3 regions of the Arthrobacter globiformis genome follow, and region 1 is predicted to be linked to each of the others. Evidence: riboswitches for the same ligand, from Rfam matches in the RefSeq annotation. Region 1 holds a riboswitch; each other region holds the start of a gene.

Evidence for each region. A riboswitch is a leader RNA that binds a small molecule or an ion and turns the genes downstream of it on or off. The one in region 1 is predicted to bind cyclic di-AMP.
Region 2: linked by a shared signal. The riboswitch ahead of QFZ33_RS05655 (C40 family peptidase) and the one ahead of QFZ33_RS05000 (hypothetical protein) in region 1 are both predicted to bind cyclic di-AMP.
Region 3: linked by a shared signal. The riboswitch ahead of QFZ33_RS00665 (C40 family peptidase) and the one ahead of QFZ33_RS05000 (hypothetical protein) in region 1 are both predicted to bind cyclic di-AMP.

Annotation. Positions count from the first base shown of each region.
Region 1 is NZ_JAUSXI010000001.1:1,067,979-1,073,972, reverse strand. Features, by position in the region: gene QFZ33_RS05015 (hypothetical protein) at 551-730, opposite strand; gene QFZ33_RS05010 (response regulator transcription factor) at 1,363-2,103, shown strand; gene QFZ33_RS05005 (sensor histidine kinase) at 2,107-3,720, shown strand; cyclic di-AMP (ydaO/yuaA leader) riboswitch at 3,825-3,980, shown strand; gene QFZ33_RS05000 (hypothetical protein) at 3,984-4,823, shown strand; gene QFZ33_RS04995 (hypothetical protein) at 5,133-5,558, shown strand; gene QFZ33_RS04990 (HAD-IA family hydrolase) at 5,489-5,994, opposite strand, start outside.
Region 2 is NZ_JAUSXI010000001.1:1,208,057-1,214,050, reverse strand. Features, by position in the region: gene QFZ33_RS05660 (NlpC/P60 family protein) at 1-701, opposite strand, end outside; gene QFZ33_RS05655 (C40 family peptidase) at 801-1,511, opposite strand; cyclic di-AMP (ydaO/yuaA leader) riboswitch at 1,564-1,734, opposite strand; gene QFZ33_RS05650 (M23 family metallopeptidase) at 1,871-2,695, opposite strand; cyclic di-AMP (ydaO/yuaA leader) riboswitch at 2,707-2,948, opposite strand; gene QFZ33_RS05645 (metal-dependent transcriptional regulator) at 3,098-3,793, opposite strand; gene serC (phosphoserine transaminase) at 4,141-5,271, shown strand; gene QFZ33_RS05635 (DUF3027 domain-containing protein) at 5,414-5,971, opposite strand; gene QFZ33_RS05630 (cold-shock protein) at 5,979-5,994, opposite strand, start outside.
Region 3 is NZ_JAUSXI010000001.1:134,765-140,758, reverse strand. Features, by position in the region: gene QFZ33_RS00685 (IclR family transcriptional regulator domain-containing protein) at 1-391, shown strand, start outside; partial or broken gene QFZ33_RS00680 (Re/Si-specific NAD(P)(+) transhydrogenase subunit alpha) at 594-1,878, shown strand; gene QFZ33_RS00675 (NAD(P) transhydrogenase subunit alpha) at 1,878-2,222, shown strand; gene QFZ33_RS00670 (NAD(P)(+) transhydrogenase (Re/Si-specific) subunit beta) at 2,219-3,592, shown strand; cyclic di-AMP (ydaO/yuaA leader) riboswitch at 3,742-3,912, shown strand; gene QFZ33_RS00665 (C40 family peptidase) at 3,917-4,864, shown strand; gene QFZ33_RS00660 (ArgP/LysG family DNA-binding transcriptional regulator) at 4,946-5,851, opposite strand; gene QFZ33_RS00655 (LysE/ArgO family amino acid transporter) at 5,921-5,994, shown strand, end outside.

The sequences.
Region 1 (5,994 bases):
TGGGTCCCCGCAATGATTTTGGGGAGGGGCGCCCTACGCTGGGCTGGGGGCGAATGCCTAAAAACTTCGTGGGTGGTGAAAGTTAGGCGTGCATTCGACAACAGCGCATGTCGGCAGCAGCTGGTGTGCTGGGCCAATGTTCTGCGGCTGCAGGTGCTGTTGAGTTCTTGTTCACATTTGAAAGTGTGCAACGTAACAATGAGAACTTGCAAGTAACAATGGACGAAACCGTCCGCATACTGAGACAAATGGCTCGTTTGTGTGATAAATCACAGTTTTGCCGTTCGAGGATATTTTGATTTATTTTCCCGAACGGGCGGTCGGAAAGCTGCTCCTGCGGAATCCTGTTCGGATTTTCGATGAATTTGCGCCGAATATTCAGTGACATCTGGATTGCCGAAACCTGCAGCCGCGATTCTCCGATTGTCCAGCTATGACACAGTCCGGATGAGGGATTTTTTGCTCAGGCGGGCGTGGGGCTTTGGTCAAATCCAGCCGAGCGACGGCAGCAGCGCCCCGGGTGGCCTGGGCGCTGCTCCTCCCGCATTAGTCAGCTCGACTGGCTCGAACCTGCGCTTCCGCCCGGCTGCGTGGTGGTACCGCTCACCTGCACGCTCTCCGCCGCAAACGCCGAGCCATTCTTGCCTGCCACAATCCGCACAGTGGCTCCCGCCACGTTGTCAGCCGCTGTCAGGTCGCCGGTTGCCGACTGCTGACGCCGCTGCAGCATGTTGCTCACCGCTGGGTCGTCGCTGAGCGCTTAGGTGCGCGTGAAACCGTCGGCACTTCACCGTGACCGAACCGGAGGAAACGGTGGACACAGTGCCGAGCTGCGCCACCTTGGTCACGTACGCCCCGTTCTCCTCGACCATGTACTCCGAATGGACCGCCGCAGAAACGCCGCTGCCCATGCCGCCGAGGCCGTTAGGCGCGAAGTCGCCTCCCTGGCCTGGCATCGTTCCGCTTCCCGGCGCCTGCATGCCCGGACCGCCCATCGACCCGCCGTCCTGCGGCAAGCCGCCGCACCGGCCACGACCAGCCCGCGCTTCATGGTCCGGGACTTGCCGCCGGCCGCCGGACCTTCCGCTTTTCCGGCCGACGGCGGCCCTCCCCAGCCGGCGGAAGGCTGCGCCCAGCCGGCCCCCCAGCCCGCGTAAGGAGCCTGGTAGTTCGTGGTTTGGGAGTTGGGATCGCCGGCCGGGGCGACAGAGTTCGACACGACGGCGTGCTGTGCGGCGCAAGAGCCACGGCTGTGACCCAAAAACACGTACTCGACGCCTTTCAGCTCGCTAGGCTGGGATTCACAGCCGGCGCACAGGGTTGCCAAAGCGGCGGCTAATCACCAGAACGGAGAGTTGTCACATGGCCACTTCGCACTCCATGACCAACAACCTTCCGCAGCTGACCCACCCGGACGGATCCCCCATCCGCGCCCTTGTGGTCGACGACGAGCCGAGCCTCTCAGAACTCATGAGCATGGGCCTGCGCATGGCTGGCTGGTCGGTCGCCGTCGCTGCCGACGGTCCGGAGGCCGTGAAGCTCGCCAAGGAGTTCCGCCCGGACGTGCTGGTGCTTGATGTGATGCTTCCCGGGTTCGACGGCGTCGAGCTCCTGGGCAGGATCCGCGCCTTCGCGCCGGAGGTCCCGGCCCTGTTCCTTACCGCCAAGGACGCGGTACAGGACCGCATCGTGGGCCTCGCCGCGGGCGGCGACGACTACGTCACCAAGCCGTTCAGCATGGAGGAAGTCCTGCTGCGCCTGCACCGGCTGGTCCAGCGCTCCGGCGTCGCCGCCATGGATTCCGCTGAGCTTGTGGTGGGCGACCTCGTCCTGAACCTCGACACACGCGAAGTCACCCGTGCCGGCGACGAGCTGCAGCTGACAGCCACCCAGTTCGAGCTGCTGCGCTACCTCATGGAGAACCCCAAGCGCGTGGTCAGCAAGGCCCAGATCCTGGACCGGGTGTGGAACTACGACTTTGGCGGCCAGGCCAACATCGTCGAACTGTACATCTCATACCTGCGCAAAAAGGTGGATGCCGTGCACCCGCCGATGATTCACACGGTCCGCGGCGCGGGCTACGTCATCAAGCCGGCAGAGTAGGCCGTGGCAAACCTTTCGGGTGCAATCCGTACCCAGCGCCGAAGCTGGCTGAAGCCGGACACCTGGCACCTCCGCACGCGCCTGGTCCTCGTTGCCATGGCGCTTTTGGTGGCCATTTGCGGCGCGATCGGCCTGTTCAGCTACGCCTCGATGGACTCCTATTTGACCCAGCAGCTGGACAAGCAGCTCTCGGATGCGGCGCACCGCTCCAGCGAGTTCGGCCGGCCACCGCAGGGCAATCCTGGCACCAAGCCCGATCCGCTGGGCGCCCGCGGCCAGCGCGTAGGCACCGTGACGGCCCGGATCGAGGACGGTATCGTCATCAGTGCAGGTTTCATTGCCACGGACGCCACCGTCGCCTCGCTGTCGGCAGCGGACGACCAGGTCCTCCTGGCGCTCCGACGCGACGGCGTGCCCGTCGAACGCACCCTGTCCTCTGGCACCTACCGCCTGGTCGCCGCCCAGGCGCCTTACGGCGACGTGATAGTCACCGGGCTCCCGCTCGCGGAAAAGCAGAACACCCTGACGTCGCTCGTGTGGACCATCACCATCGTCTCGCTGGGCGGCCTTGTGCTGATCGGCCTTGCCGGGACGGTGCTCATCCGCCGCACCATGAAACCCCTGAAGCAGCTCTCCGAGGTGGCCACCCAGGTGTCTCGCCTGCCGCTGGACGCCGGTGAGGTGGCACTCGCCGTCCGCGTCCCGCCGTCGAACGCCCATCCCGGCACCGAAGTGGGCAGCGTGGGTCACGCCCTGAACCAGATGCTGGACAACGTCTCCAACGCGCTGGAAGCGCGGCAGGAAAGCGAAATGAAGGTGCGGCAGTTCGTGGCGGACGCCTCCCATGAGCTCCGCACTCCGCTCACGGCCATCCGCGGCTACACCGAGCTGATGCGCATGACCGAAAAGTTCACTCCGGACGGGCAGCGGTCCCTGGCACGCGTGCAGAGCCAGTCGGAACGGATGACCGCCCTGGTGGAGGACCTCCTGCTGCTGGCCCGGCTCGACGAGGGCCAGCCGCCCAAGCTCAGCGACGTGGACCTTACGCAGCTCGTGATTGAGACCGTCAGCGACGAAAAAGTCATGGCACCGGACCGGGCGTGGCACCTCGACCTTCCCGAGGAACCTGTGTCGGTCCGGGGCGATGCCTCACAGCTGCACCAGGTCCTCGTCAACCTTCTCTCCAATGCCCGCAAGCACACGCCGCCCGGCACCACGGTGACCACCAGCGTGATCCGGTCGGCGGACGGCAGCGCTGTGATTATGGTCACGGACGACGGCGCCGGCATCCCGCCCGAATTTGTGGACAAGGTCTTCGCGCGCTTCGCCCGCGCAGACGCGTCCCGTGCGACCCCGGCGCAGGCGCCCCTGGCGCCTGCATCCGCGACGGCGAAGGGTTCCTCTACCGGCGGCGCAGGCGCGCAAACGGCCCTCCGTGCCGCGGCTTCGCAGGGGGAATCGGGGGTTGCGCCGGCAGAAGGAACCAGCGGCCTGGGCCTGTCCATCGTGCAGTCCATCGCGGAGGCTCACGGCGGCACGGTGGAGGTCATGTCCCGGCCGGGACGGACTGAATTTGCTGTCCGGCTGCCCATGCAAGGCGCCGCGCCGTCGTCGTGACCTCCGTTACCTAAATGTGACTTAATCAAAAGCCTCCTGTACCGTCGATAGCGTGCAGCCGCCACTAGAGCTGCATGTCCGGATTGACGCCCAGCTCTGCCGCTTCCCGGATTCCGCTAGTTCAGGCAGAGGCGGGGGAACCAGAGTCCCGGGCTTTCCGCATCAGCCCTTGGGGTGAAGCCGACACGTGAATTTTCCGTGCGGCCGGATGACCTCATCCGAACCCGACAGCTAACTCCGCAGGTGTTGAGAGGCAATCAACCATGTCTGAATTCAAGGCACAGGCGCGCCCTGATCGCGCCTCCCAGCAGTCTGACCACAAGATTTCCCGTCACCGTGCAGAGCCGGCCCGGCCTGCGACGGCCTGGGGCCGCTTGACCGCAAGCCTTCCGTCCTTCGGGCGCCGGGCAGCGGTCCTAACCACTGCCGCAGCCGTGCTCGTTGGCGTCGGCGCCGCAGGCCAGGCAGCCGAGCAGGCTACGCCTTCCGCCGCTCAGACGACCGCCACCACCGCTGACGCCGGGCAGACCCTGAGCTTCGACAAGACGCTCATCTCCGCCCTGCCCGCGCCCTCCGCGGCGTCCATCGCTCCGCAGTCGGCAACCAAGGCGACCGCCAAAGCCACGCCGAAGGCTGCCGCCAAGACCGCGGCGCCCAAGGCGGCCGCTCCGAAGGCGGCCACCAAGGCTGCCGCGCCCAAGGCTGCTCCCGTCGCCAAGGCTGCCCCGGCTCCCGCCGCCAAGGTTGCCCCCGCGAAGGTTGCCCCCGCGAAGGCCGCTGCGCCTGTGGCCCTGAACGATCCCGCCGGCGCGCAGGCCTACGCGGCCAGCAAGCTGGGGTCCTTCGGCTGGTCGGCTGACCAGATGCAGTGCCTGAAGCGGCTCTGGACCAAGGAATCGGAATGGCGCACGACGGCCACCAACGCGAGCAGCGGCGCCTACGGCATCGTCCAGTCACTGCCCGCCGAGAAGATGGCTACCGCCGGGGCGGACTACCGCACCAACTACCGCACCCAGATCAACTGGGGCCTGGACTACATCCAGGAGCGCTACAACTCCCCGTGCGGTGCGCTGAACTGGCACCTCGCCCACAACTGGTACTGAGCGTTCCCGCGGCCAATCGGGCTGACGACGAACATTTTTGCACCGCTTTAGGCTGACCGCCTAGGTGCCGAGGGCCCCGGATCCGCACGGATCCGGGGCCCTTCTGCGTCGCTGATCTTCCTGCCGCAGGCAAAGTGGTGCAGAAAGCAAGCCTCGGCGTCCACCACACCGGCGGCAACCATGCAGGGTGGCGCAGAAAAACGGCAATCACAGCTGATGCTGACGGCAGGCGAGCGTCGAAGTCACTTCCACAGCCCCCGCACAGCTCGGCCCTAAAACCCTCATGACAGCGGCGGCCACTGTTGAGCCATGACCATCACTGACCGGGCCTCCGGAACCCCGCCGCACCCACCGCTGCGCACCCAGCCGCATGCGCTCCAGAGAGCCGGCGCGGCCGGACCTGCCCCGGCGCAGACCCGGCACACGCGGCGGGCGCCCATTGACACCGCCACCACGGAACCGGTCCTGGACGTGACCATCCCGGTTTACAACGAGGAACGCGACCTGGAGGAGTGCCTGCGCCGGCTCCACGCCTACTTGCGCGGCACATTCCCGCACTCGTTCCGCATTACCGTTGCAGACAACGCGAGCACGGGTGGCGGCCACCTTCCAGGCCGAGACCATCGGGGGCGTCACGGTCTACGACCTGTCCTGACAGGTGCTGACTACAGCCGCAGGAAGACCGCCGGGCGTCCGTCCTGGCCGGTTTCCACCGAGGCGGTAACGGCGGTGTAGTCCGGAATGTGCAGCACGCCGTCGGGAAGGACGCCGGTGTTCGGGCCCACCGCGACGGTCCGGATGCCGGCTGCGACTCCTGCGGCGATGCCTGCAGGAGCGTCCTCGAAAACCACTGCCTCCGAGGGGTCGGCCCCCAGCAGGGACGCGCCGAGCAGGTAGCCCTCGGGGTGCGGCTTGCCGCGGGACACGTTTTCGGACGTGACAATCGCTGCCGGCATCTCCACCCCTGCCGCCGCCATCCGGACGGTGGCGAGGTCTAGGGACGCCGACGTCACCAGGGCCACGGCATCGGCGGGCAGTGACTCGAGCAGCTGCAGCGCACCCGGCACGGCGACGATGCCGTCGGTCTCGGTCAGTTCCATCTGTCCCAATTCGGCGGCCAGGGCATGGACGTCAGCCCCCTCCGGAGCGAAGCGGCGGACAGTATCCAGCG
Region 2 (5,994 bases), 140 kb from region 1:
GCCTGGCCGTTGCCGACGTACACAGCGATGTGGGCCAGGCCCATGCCGCCGTTCTGGTAGTAGGCGAGGTCGCCCGGCCGGGCCTCAGCAGCGCTGACAGTGCGGCCGAGGGACAGGTAGCCTGCCGGCCATCCGTGGTAGTGGATGCCCACAGCTGCGAGTGCGTTGGTGGCCAGGGCGGTGCAGTCCTGGGAGACGCCCAGCTGCGCGTAGGCCGCAGCAGCGATTGCAGCGCCCTTGCCGCTGGCGGCAGTGGTCTTCGGCGCTGCCGGGGCAGCGGTTTCGACGGCGGCCGTGGCCTGGACTGCGGGTGCGGCTTCAGCAACCGGAGCAGCCTCAACGGCGGGAGCCGCTTCCTGGACCTTGACGACAGGCTTGGGGGCCTCGACGACGGGAGCCGGGGCGGTGGAGACAGCAGGCTTCTCGTAGGAGATCGCGATGCTGGATGCAGCGGAGATGGCGGCCGGTGCAGCGGACTCGACTTCCAGGGTGGAAGCTGCGGCGGATTCGCGCTGAACGTTGGTTTCAGCAGCGTTGGCGGCGATGCCGCTGGTCAGGACAAGACCGGAAGCAGCAGCGATAACTGCCGCCTGGCGGCCCATGCCACCGGCGTTGTCGCCGACGGCCTTGGCAATGACAGCCAGCGAGTTGGTCTTGGTGACCTCGGCGCGGTGGCGTGCAATGGTCGCACGTGTAGTCATTAATTTCTCTCTTTCGTGTTCCACGGACCGCGGTAGCAGGCGTGGGTTATCGACGCGCCGGCATCTTGGGGGTAAGCCGGCCCGTCTCGAATCGGATTTTTAGCGAAGGGTGAAGAAGGAGGACGTGCCCGTGGCGGACACCGCGTGCAGGAGCGTTCCGTCCGAGGGGTTCAGCGCGCTGATCATCATGCCGTTGCCGACGTAGATGCCCACATGGGCGCCGCCGTTCTGCATGACCAGGTCGCCGGGAGCAGGCGTCGAAGTGGGCTTCATGGCGTTCCACGCGTTGACACGGGGAATGCTGATGCCTGCCTGAGCGTAAACCCACTGGGTGAAGCCGGAGCAGTCCCAGCCGCTGGGGGTTGTGCCGCCCCAGACGTACGGGTTGCCGATGCCGGTGTACGCGATCGCAGCCAGCCCTGACGCTGCGGCGGAGGCCGCACCATCGGTGGACTTGGCGGTGACGGCCTGGGCCGCACCGGCGCTCTCGTCGCTGGCCTGGCCTGCGTCGCCCGCCGGGCCCTCATCGCTCGACTGCGGAGCAATGGTTTCGGCGACCGGGGCGGCCACCGTGGTGACGGCAGGACGCTCGAAGGTGACAGTGGCGGTTGGCGCGGCCGTCACAGCAAGCTGCGCGGCCTGGGATCCGGTCTCCGAGGAGGCGGAAACACCAATGTTGGCGTCGGCTGCGTTGGCAGGCATGCCAACGCTCAGGATGAGACCTGAAGCGGCTGCGATAACAGCTGCCTGGCGACCAACTGTGCCGGCATTGGCGCTAACCGCCTTGGACACGGAGTCCAAGGGGTTCATACGAACCGTTTGCGCGCGGTGGCGCGCGGCATTGTGGCGTGAAGACACGAAGGTAGCCTCTCCCAATGCCTGCGAGGTGAGCTGTCGGATTCGGATGGGAGTGCACCCGGCCGCTCCGCTTCCTGAGAAGCTTTGCGACTTAACCCCAAGGCCTTCTTGCGAAGACCAAAATTGGTTCCCCCGCCCCTGCCAGACGATGTAATGCGAACGGACCTTGAGCGGTGGCAGAGCTAGGCAATCCACTCAAGAGCGTCAACTTCGGAAAAGTTGACGCGGTTTAGACGGTACAGCAGTTCGGAGCTAATGTCACATTCAGGTCACGGCGTGTCACAGGAATGAGAGTGCTCACTCGACTGGGCTCAGAGCCAGCCGGTGGGATCAACGACATCCCCGTTGACCATCACCTCGAAGTGGAGGTGGCAGCCGGTGGACGCGCCGGTGGTCCCGCTGAGGGCGATCGCTTCACCGCGGGTGACCTTTTGGCCAACCTCGACGCTGGAGGACGACAGGTGGTTGTACGTGGTCTCCAAGCCGTTGCCGTGGTCGATGACCACGCGGTTGCCTCCCCCGTACGGATGCCAGCCCGAGAAGGTGACCTTGCCGCTGGCAGCAGCAAGCACTTGCGTGCCGCACTGGGCGGCGAAGTCCTGGCCGCGGTGGAACTCGCCGGCGCCGCCGGTGATCGGGCTGACCCGGTAACCGAACGGAGAGGACTTGACCAGCGTGGTCAGCGGCCCGCCCAGGGTGCCCACCGAAGCCGCACGCTTGATACTCCCGGCCGACTGGGCACTCAGGAGCTGCTTGAGCTTTCCGTCCGGGTCACCGGTGGTGGAGACGGACGTGCGGCTGAAGTCGATCTTTGCTGCCGCTTCCGCGGAGACCTTCGGCTGGGCCGGTGAGGCGGCGGACGCGGATGCCCCTCCCTGCTGCTCTCCGGCAGCCAGGACGGGGCTGGTCGCGGGAACAGTCACGGTCAGCAGCAGGCCGGTGGCGGCAAGGGCCACTCCAGCCTTTTGCCCGACGCCACTGGCCGAGGCGAAATCCGTAACCTGCCGGAACGGACCCCGACGGCGGCGGCGCGCTTCACGCTGGGCGTCCCGGGGGCGGTCCGCGGCAATGGCCTCCGCGAGGCGCGGCTCAGGAGCGGGACCGGTCGCGCGGCGGCGGCCCCGGGCATTCTGCATGGACAAGTACTGCTTCCTCTCTGGATAGCCTGCGAAGTTAGCTGTCGGATTCGGGTCAGAGAGTTCGGACCCGGCCCGCCATAACAAGCCATTCCGGCACAGGGGTATCCCGGGAGGATTCCTTCTGCGGAAGAGACTTGCTGCTGCGGACTTCACCCCAAGGCTGTAAGAACAGCCGGTTGTGGTTCCCCCGCCCCTGCCAGTGGGTGACTCGTGCTACTGATCTGCTGGCAAGGTTCGGCTCCAGATCAGGTAACGCTTGTGCATCGGCGTTGCCGTTTAACTATAGATGATTAAGGGGCGCAGTAATAATTCCGTTATATTCACTGTGCACAAGTGGTAGGTCATCCTGCCTGCAGATGTCAGACAGGACGGCGGCATCCGGCCTGGCGCCTTTGGGAGCTAGTCCACGCGCACGAACACGTGCGCAGCGACTTCCGGCGGCAGCTCAAGGGCGCCCTCAAACCCGGGCACGCGGACAGAAATGTACTCCCCCACACGTTCAAGCGAGACGGCGGCGCCCGGCCGGATCCCGCCCTCATCGAGCTGGAGGAGCAGTTCCGGCTCCACCTGGATGGGTTCCGCGAGGCGGCTGACGGTGACCTTGGATTCCGGGCCGTAGCTGGTCATGGCGTCGAGCAGGTTCACCACGCCGTCCGAGAACGGGCGGGCGGGCTGCCCGCCGAGTGCGGCCAGGCCGGGAATCGGGTTGCCGTAGGGGGACTCCGTGGGGTGGTCGAGCAGTTCGTAGATCCTGCGCTCCACCCGTTCACTCATGACGTGTTCCCACCGGCAGGCCTCGTCATGGACGTAGGCCCAGTCCAGGCCGATCACGTCCGCGAGGAGGCGCTCGGCGAGGCGGTGCTTGCGCATGACCTCGGTGGCGCGCTTGCGGCCCACCTCGGTCAGTTCAAGGTGGCGGTCGCCGGAGACGACGACGAGGCCGTCCCGCTCCATCCTGCCGATGGTCTGCGAAACGGTGGGGCCTGAGTGGCGGAGACGTTCGGCAATGCGTGCCCGAAGCGCCACGATGTTCTCTTCCTCCAGCTCCAAAATGGTGCGAAGGTACATCTCCGTGGTGTCGATCAGATCCGTCATTCAGCTCAGCTCCTCGAGCACAGTAATTGCGTCCGTCCCACCGTACCGCGGGCCCGCCGCACCGGGATCCGGCAAGCTGCAGCGGCGGTCGCATGTTCGACGGCGGCGCAGCGCCGGCTGTCTGCCCGTACGTCCAGTGCAAGCTTAGCCTATTTTGAATTAGTCCAAATAATCCGCATGGCGGGCGGCGGACGCCGTCTCAATGACTGGACTATGACGGTGGCGTGTTCCCGCGGTATCCGTGCTTCGGGCAGAATAAGGAGGGTCTTCGTGGCGGCCATGGTTGCCTGCCGGCCACCGCCCCGACCCAGCCGAACCGCACTTCCATGCCGAAAATTGGAGCCATTGTGAGCGACACGAGCATCACTATTCCCGCAAACCTCCTGCCCAAGGACGGACGGTTCGGCGCCGGTCCCTCCAAGGTCAGGCCTGAGCAGATCGAGGCGCTCTCCGCGGCCGCCACGACGCTCCTGGGCACGTCCCACCGCCAGGCCCCGGTGAAGAACCTCGTGGGATCCGTCCGCGAAGGCCTGAGCACCTTCTTCCGTTCCCCCGAAGGCTACGAGGTTGTCCTCGGCGTCGGCGGTTCCACCGCATTCTGGGACGTCGCCAGCTTCGGCCTCGTGGAAGAGAAGGCACAGCACCTGTCCTTCGGCGAGTTCGGGTCCAAGTTCGCTGCGGCCACGAACAAGGCGCCGTTCCTTGCGGAGTCCTCCATCATCAAGTCCGAGCCCGGCACCTGCCCCGCCCCCAAAGCCGAGGCCGGCGTTGACGTGTACGCCTGGCCGCAGAATGAGACCTCAACGGGTGTTGCCGCGCCCGTCCAGCGGGTGAACGGCGCCGACGAGGGCGCGCTGGTGCTGGTGGACGCAACCTCGGCTGCCGGCGGCCTCGACGTCGACGTGGCCCAGACAGATGTCTACTACTTCGCACCGCAGAAGAACTTCGCCTCCGACGGCGGGCTGTGGCTGGGCCTCTTCTCCCCGGCCGCGCTGGAGCGGGCTGAGCGCGTCAAGGCCAGCGGGCGCTGGATTCCGGACTTCCTGGACCTGAAGACTGCCATCGACAACTCCAAGCTCAACCAGACGTACAACACCCCGTCGCTGTCCACGCTCGTCACGCTGGATGCCCAAGTGCAGTGGCTGAACGCCAACGGCGGCCTGGACTTCGCCGCCGGACGCACGGCCGACTCGGCCGGACGCATCTACAAGTGGGCGGAAGCTTCCGAATTCGCCACGCCGTTCGTTGCCAATGCCGCCGAGCGTTCCAACGTCATCGCCACCATCGACTTCGATGACTCGATCGACGCCACCGCCATTGCCAAGGTGCTCCGCGCCAACGGCATCGTGGACACCGAGCCCTACCGGAAGCTGGGACGCAACCAGTTGCGCATCGCCACCTTCGTGGCCATCGAGCCGTCCGATGTCTCCGCCCTGCTGGAGTGCATCGACTACGTGGTGGGCGAACTGAAGAAGTAGCCAGCCAGCTTTGAGTTTTTGTACAGATAATCGCGGTTCGATGGCCTTTTAGCCGCATTACCTGTACAAAAACTCATTCAAGCGTCAGCGTTCGACGGCGTCGTCCGGGCTTGCGTCCGGCCGGCGCCGTCCGTCGTTGTGTTTAGTCGCGTTCTTGAGCGTCGGGCTGTGTTTCGCCGCTGGGCTCTGTTTCAGCGTCAACCCCTGTTTCGGTGTCGGGCTCTGCTTCAGCGTCAGCCCCTGTTTCGGCGTCGGGCTCTGTTTCAGAACCAGTCGAGGCCTCAGCCGGAGCTTCCTGCTCGTCCTGATCCTGGGCGTCCTCAGGGCGTACGCGCTCGGCCCACGGCACCCATTCCGGGGCGAGGATCGAGTCTTCGGACGGGAGCAGGCCAAGCTCGTTGACCGTGATCACCTTGGAGCGGGAGTTGCGGGTCAGGACGGCATACCACTGCCAGCCGAGGTATCCCGGCAGCCGTGATTCGAAAAGGTGCGTCACCACGCGGTCGCCCTCGGTCCGGGCGGCCAGGTGGTCCCCGATTTCGGATGCCTCCGCGATGCCTTCGATGGCGGTCCGGGCCGCGTCCACGGCAGCGGCCAGCACGGCGTCAGGCTTCCCCGTTCGCCACACCGGGACACCGGTGCGGCGCTTGGGTGCCTTGGGTTCCACCTTGGATTCGGCCTGTTCAGGTTCCGGGTTCATCGGAGGCCTAGGCGTCCAGCTCG
Region 3 (5,994 bases), 930 kb from region 1:
CGTGGGCACCAGGTTCCCCGCCTATGCGACGTCGATGGGCAGGGTGCTGCTCGCCGGGCTCCCGCCGGAGCAGCTGAAGGAATACCTGGCCGCGGCGGAGATCAAGCCGCTCACCCCCCGCGCCGTCGGCACGGTGAAGGACCTGCTGGCCGTCCTGGACAAAGTCCGGGCTCAGGGCTGGTGCCTTCTGGACCAGGAGTTAGAGCTGGGGCTGATGTCCGTGGCCGCTCCGGTTTACCACGGCCCGAAGGTGGTGGCGGCCGTCAACGTATCTCTGCAGGCACAGTCCGTGGCCGCCAAGCCCGATCGCGAGGCCTACCTCGAGTCCGTGCGCAAGGAAATCGTGGCCACGGCAGAGCGGATTTCGTCGGACTTCTCCAGCGGGCGGTAAGGAACGCCGGCGCCACCCACAAGCGGGTTCATTCCCGTTGGGGTCGTGAGCGGAAGTAGTTGTTGCGGGTCACCCTCCCGCCACGCGCCCTTGGGCCATAGACTCTAGCCAACTACGTGCAGCAGCGCCGCTCCGTTAATCCCGCCCCGGGCGGGAGCCACCAGAGCAGAAGCCGCTGCACCCGTTGGAAGGGAAGTGGCGGGTGAAGCTGGGCATAGCGCGGGAGCGCCGGGAAGGTGAACGGCGGGTGGCCGCGACGCCGGAAACCGTAAAGCAGCTGGCCGGACTGGGCTTGGAGGTGCTGATCGAATCCCGGGCGGGTGTTTCCGCCGGGCATGCAGACGACGAATACCGCCAAGCAGGCCGGCCACATCGTTTCCGACCTCGATCCCGCCGGGCTGGACATCCTGGCACACGTCCGCCCGTTGGAACTTCCGACGGCGACAGCCCTGAGACGCGGTGCAGTCACGGTTGGTCTGGCGTCGCCGTCGTCCGAACTCGCCACTGTCAGGGCGCTCGCCGAAGGCGGGGTCACGTCCTTCGCGCTGGAACTCGTGCCGCGCATTTCCAGGGCCCAATCCATGGACGCCCTGTCCTCGCAGGCCCTTGTGGCCGGCTACCGCTGCGTCCTCGAAGCCGCCATCCGCCTGCCCCGCTTCTTCCCGCTGTACATGACCGCCGCCGGAACCGTCCCGCCCGCGCGGGTGCTGGTGCTCGGCGTCGGCGTGGCCGGGCTGCAGGCGATCGGGACGGCGAAGCGGCTCGGCGCACGCGTCTCCGCCAACGACATCCGGCCCTCCTCCGCGGAAGAGGTCACGTCCATGGGCGGCACCTTCATCAAGCTGGACCTGGAAACCGCAGAGGCGTCCGGCGGGTACGCCCGTGAGCTCAGCGCCGACCGTGGTGCCCTGCAGCGCCAGCTGCTGGCACCGCACGTTGCCGATGCCGACGTGCTGATCACCACGGCGGCCGTTCCCGGCAGGCACGCCCCGCTCCTGGTGACCCGTGAAATGGTGCAGGGCATGCGCCCCGGATCGGTCGTCGTCGACCTCGCCGCGGAGTCCGGCGGCAACGTCGAGGGGTCCGTAGCGGGCCGGGACATCCACGTCCCCACCGCAGACGGAATGGGGACCGTCGCCGTCGTCGGCCTCAAGGACGCGCCGTCGGCCATGCCCACGGACGCCTCCCGGCTCTACGCGAAGAACGTGGCCAACCTGCTGGCGCTTATGACGAGGGACGGGGTTGTGGCCCCGGATTTCGACGACGACGTGATATCAGGTGCGTGCCTGACACACGACGGCGTGGTGCGGCACCCGCCAACGGCGGAGGCTCTCGCGGCTCTCGCCGGGGAGAACACGCCGGACGGCGCGTCAGGCGAGGCGCCACGGGACGCGTCAGAGGACATCGCCGACGAAACGGACAGCGAACTCGCAGACGAGTTGGCGAATGACCCAGTGAAGGCGTCAGAAAACGAAGGGGTGGTCTGATGGACGGCATCAGCCTGCTGACCATCACCGTGCTTGCGGTGTTTGTCGGCTTCGAAGTGGTGTCGAAGGTTTCCAGCACGCTGCATACGCCCCTGATGTCCGGTGCGAACGCGATTCACGGGATCATCCTGGTGGGTGCCATCATCGTCGCCGGCCAGGCCACGCACCCGTGGGTCCTCGCGGTGGCGCTGCTGGCGGTGGTGCTTGCCACGGCCAACCTGGTGGGCGGCTTTGTGGTGACGGACCGCATGCTGGAGATGTTCCGCGGCCGCAAGCCGGACAAACCGGCCCCACCCGGTGCCACGCGAGGTAAGACCAAGGAGAGCACGGAGGCCAAGCGTTGACCCTCCTGGATCCCAATGTCACCGCGCTGCTCTACCTCGCGGCGGCCGTCTTCTTCATCCTGGCGCTGAAGGGCCTTAACTCCCCGCGCACCGCCCGCCGCGGCAACCTCATCGGCGCCTTTGGTGCGCTGGTCGCCGTCATCACCGTCTTTTTCTCGACTCGGCTGGACAACGTCCCCCTGATCCTCGGCGCCATAGCGGTGGGGTCCGGCGTGGCAGCCCCCGTGGCCAGACGCGTCAAGATGACCCAGATGCCGCAGCTCGTCGCCCTCTTCAACGGGGTGGGCGGCGGCGCCGCCGCCCTCGTGGCGCTGCTGGAACTGCCGCATGCGGAGGACGCCTGGGTGCGCGTCGCCGTCGTCTTCACCCTGCTGGTGGGGGCGGTGTCCTTCGCGGGTTCCGCCGTGACGTTCGCGAAGCTGCAGGAGCTCATGACCACGCGCCCCGTGGTGTTCCCCGGCCTGCCGGTGATCATGGGCGCGGTGCTGCTTGCCGCCGTCGGTGCCGCGTCGGCCGTCGTACTGGGCGGCTCGCTGATTCTTGCGTTGCTGCTTCTGCTGCTGGGCCTGGCGGCCGGCGTGCTGCTGGTGCTGCCGGTGGGCGGCGCCGACGTGCCGATCGTCATTTCGCTGCTCAACGCCTTCACCGGCCTGGCGGTTGCGGCCTCGGGCCTGGTGCTGGGCAACGTGCTCCTGGTGGTGGCCGGCACGCTGGTGGGGGCGTCGGGCACCATCCTCACCCGGGCGATGGCCGCGGCCATGGGCCGCAGCGTGGCCGGCATCCTGTTCGGCGCGTTCCGGGGAGGTTCGACGGCGGGATCCACTGCCGTGAGCGACCGTCCGGTCCGCTCGTCCAGCCCGGAGGACGTGGCCGTGCTGCTGGGCTACGCCCAGCGCGTGATCATTGTCCCCGGTTACGGGCTGGCCGTCGCGCAGGGACAGCACACCGCGGCAGAGCTGGCGCTGGCCCTGGAGTCCCGGGGTACCCGCGTGGACTTCGCCATCCACCCGGTGGCGGGGCGCATGCCCGGGCACATGAACGTGCTGCTCGCCGAGGCCAACGTGCCTTACGAGTCGCTCAAGGAAATGGGTGAGATCAACGCCGAGTTCCGCACCGCCGACGTCGCGCTGGTGGTGGGCGCGAACGACGTCGTGAACCCCGCGGCCAAGACCACCGCCGGCTCACCGATCTACGGGATGCCGATCCTTGAGGTGGCGGACGCACGGCAGGTGGTGTTCCTTAAGCGCTCCATGCGCCCCGGGTTCGCCGGGATCGAGAACGACCTCATGTTCGAGCCGCAGACCACCCTGCTGTTCGGCGACGCAAAGGAGTCCCTGACGAAGGTGCTGGGCGCGGTGAAGGCCCTCTAGGGTGCAGCATCCGGGGTTTGTCCACACGCTCTCCGACACACCCTCGTTACTGAAATGTGACTTTTGGTGCACAAGTGCGATAGCCTCGGCCGGTGCCCTGGTTCCGCTCAGGGCATTCCCGGGCAGAATGCCGAGCCCTGCCGCTGACCGGGATCCGTTCGCTATGACCAACAGGCAGGGACGGGGGAACCACCTTAGTACCGGCCTTGCGCGCCAAGGCCTAGGGGTTAAGTCCAGACGCTTCGCCTAGAGGCGGGCAGGACCGGGTGACTCCCATCCGAACCCGACAGCTCACCCCGCAGGCATGGGAGAGGCAAATCAACCATGTCACGTAAGTCCATATCCGCACGCCATCGCGCCACCCCAACGACGTCCATCGCCCTGCAGGGCCTGTCGTATTCCCTTAAGTCCAACGCGGCCTCGGTTGCCAAGCCGGCGGCCGCCGCCGCCGTCGCTTCCGGACTTCTTTTCGGCGCCGGAGCACCCGCACACGCTGGTGCCTACGCTCCGGAGACGCCGGACGCTGCCGCTGCACAGTCGGCGACCGCCCCGGCCGCTGCTGCTGTGCAGTCCGCCGCTGGCCAGGCGCTGGCAGCCCCGGCCGCACCGGCGGCCCCCGCCCCGGCAAGCGGAGGATCTGCTGTTGCCGGCGCGTCGCACACCGTTGTGCCCGGTGACACCCTTGGTGCCATCGCAGCACGCCACGGAGTCAGCCTCGATACTCTTCTCGCAGAGAACGGCCTGTCCCTGGCGTCTGTCATTTACCCCGGTGACCAGATCCTCATCCCGGGACCAGGTGCAGCTGCAGCTCCCGCGGCTCCGGCAGCACCGGCCGTACCTGCGGCTCCGGCAGCCCCGGCTGCCCCCGCGCCCGCCGGCATGGGAATCTACAACGCCTCCGCGTCGATAACGCCGGCAGCAGCAACCGCTCCGACAGCGGCTGCAACCCAGTCAGCCAGCGGCGTGGGCGCAGCCATTGTGGCCTCTGCCCGGGCGCAGCTCGGCGCCACCCAGGACTGCACCATCTTGGTGGAACAGGCACTGCGCTCGGTCGGCAAGTCGGTCGGTGACCTCGCGCCCACGCAGTTCCACCAGTACGGCACCCCGGTCTCCGCCCCGCAGCCCGGTGACCTGATGATCAGCGCCGGACACGTCGGCGTCTACATCGGCAACGGGCAGGCCATCAGCAGCGGCATGAACGGCGTCAACGAAACCATCGTGCACCCGGCCTCCTGGCTCACCGGCTCCACCTACGTGCGGGTGAACGTCTAACAGCGGGTGAACGCCTGAGGGCGGTACGAAACACACAGCAGCGGCGGGTGCATCAGCACCCGCCGCTGCTGTGTTTGGTGGCTAGTTTTGGTGTGGTGGCAGGTCTTGGGCGGCGCGGACGACGGCGTTCGTCACCTCCGCGAGGCCCGGCGAGTCCAGTGTCCACACCTGCCAGTAGAGGCGTAGGTCCTCGCTCCACGCCGGGTCGAGTTCCACGAGTGAGTTCTCCTGGTCCTGCTGGTCCGGCACCATGCCCCAGCCCAGGCCGGCATGAATCGATTCGACGTACTGGACTGAATCGGGAATGAAGTGCTGTGGGGGAGTGGCATCGGGCGCGATGCGCGCGAGGACAGCGAGCTGGTGGGTGTCCTTCCTGTCGTACTGCATGACCGGGGCGACGGCGAGGGCTTCCGGGGTGGGGCCGTCGGGGAACCAGCGCGCTGCAAACTCGCGCGACGCCTTGGCCCTGTACACCATGGTGCCGAGAGCGCGAATCGTGCACCCCTGCACCGGTCGGGGATCAGCGGTGATCGCGCCTACTGCGTCGCCGGACCGCAGGAGGTCGGCTGTGGCATGCTCGTCGTCGCGCAGCAGCTCAAGGGCCACCCGGCCGCCGAGCGCGATCTCCCGGTAGGCCGCCGGCAGCCACGTCGCTATCGAGTCCGCATTAGCCACGATGGGAACCCTCAGCCGCTCGGCGCTCGGCCGCCTGCCGTCGTTCCTCTCCGTAGGTTCTGGCCCGCGCAGGCCAAGGACCGCCTCGTCGGCGAGGAGCAGCAGCTGGCGCGCTGAACGGAGGAGCTGCTCGCCCGCCGGCGTCGTCCGGACCGGCTTGAGGCGCCGCACCAGCACACTACCCACGGAGCGCTCGAGTGCCTTGATCCGTTGGCTCACGGCTGAGGGAGTGAGCCTGAGTTCCCCCGCCGCGGCGTCGAAGGTCTCGTGGTCGACGACGGCGGCAAGTGCCCTGAGTTGGTCAAGTTCCATGAAGACATCCTAATGAAACTACAGAAAAACTGAATTGTCTTTAAGGTTATCCGCCCGTACCTTCGAAGAATGCTTCCCTTCCTGACCGGGCTCGGAGCCGGCCTCAGCCTCATTGTCGCCATCGGAGCCCAGAACGCGTTTGT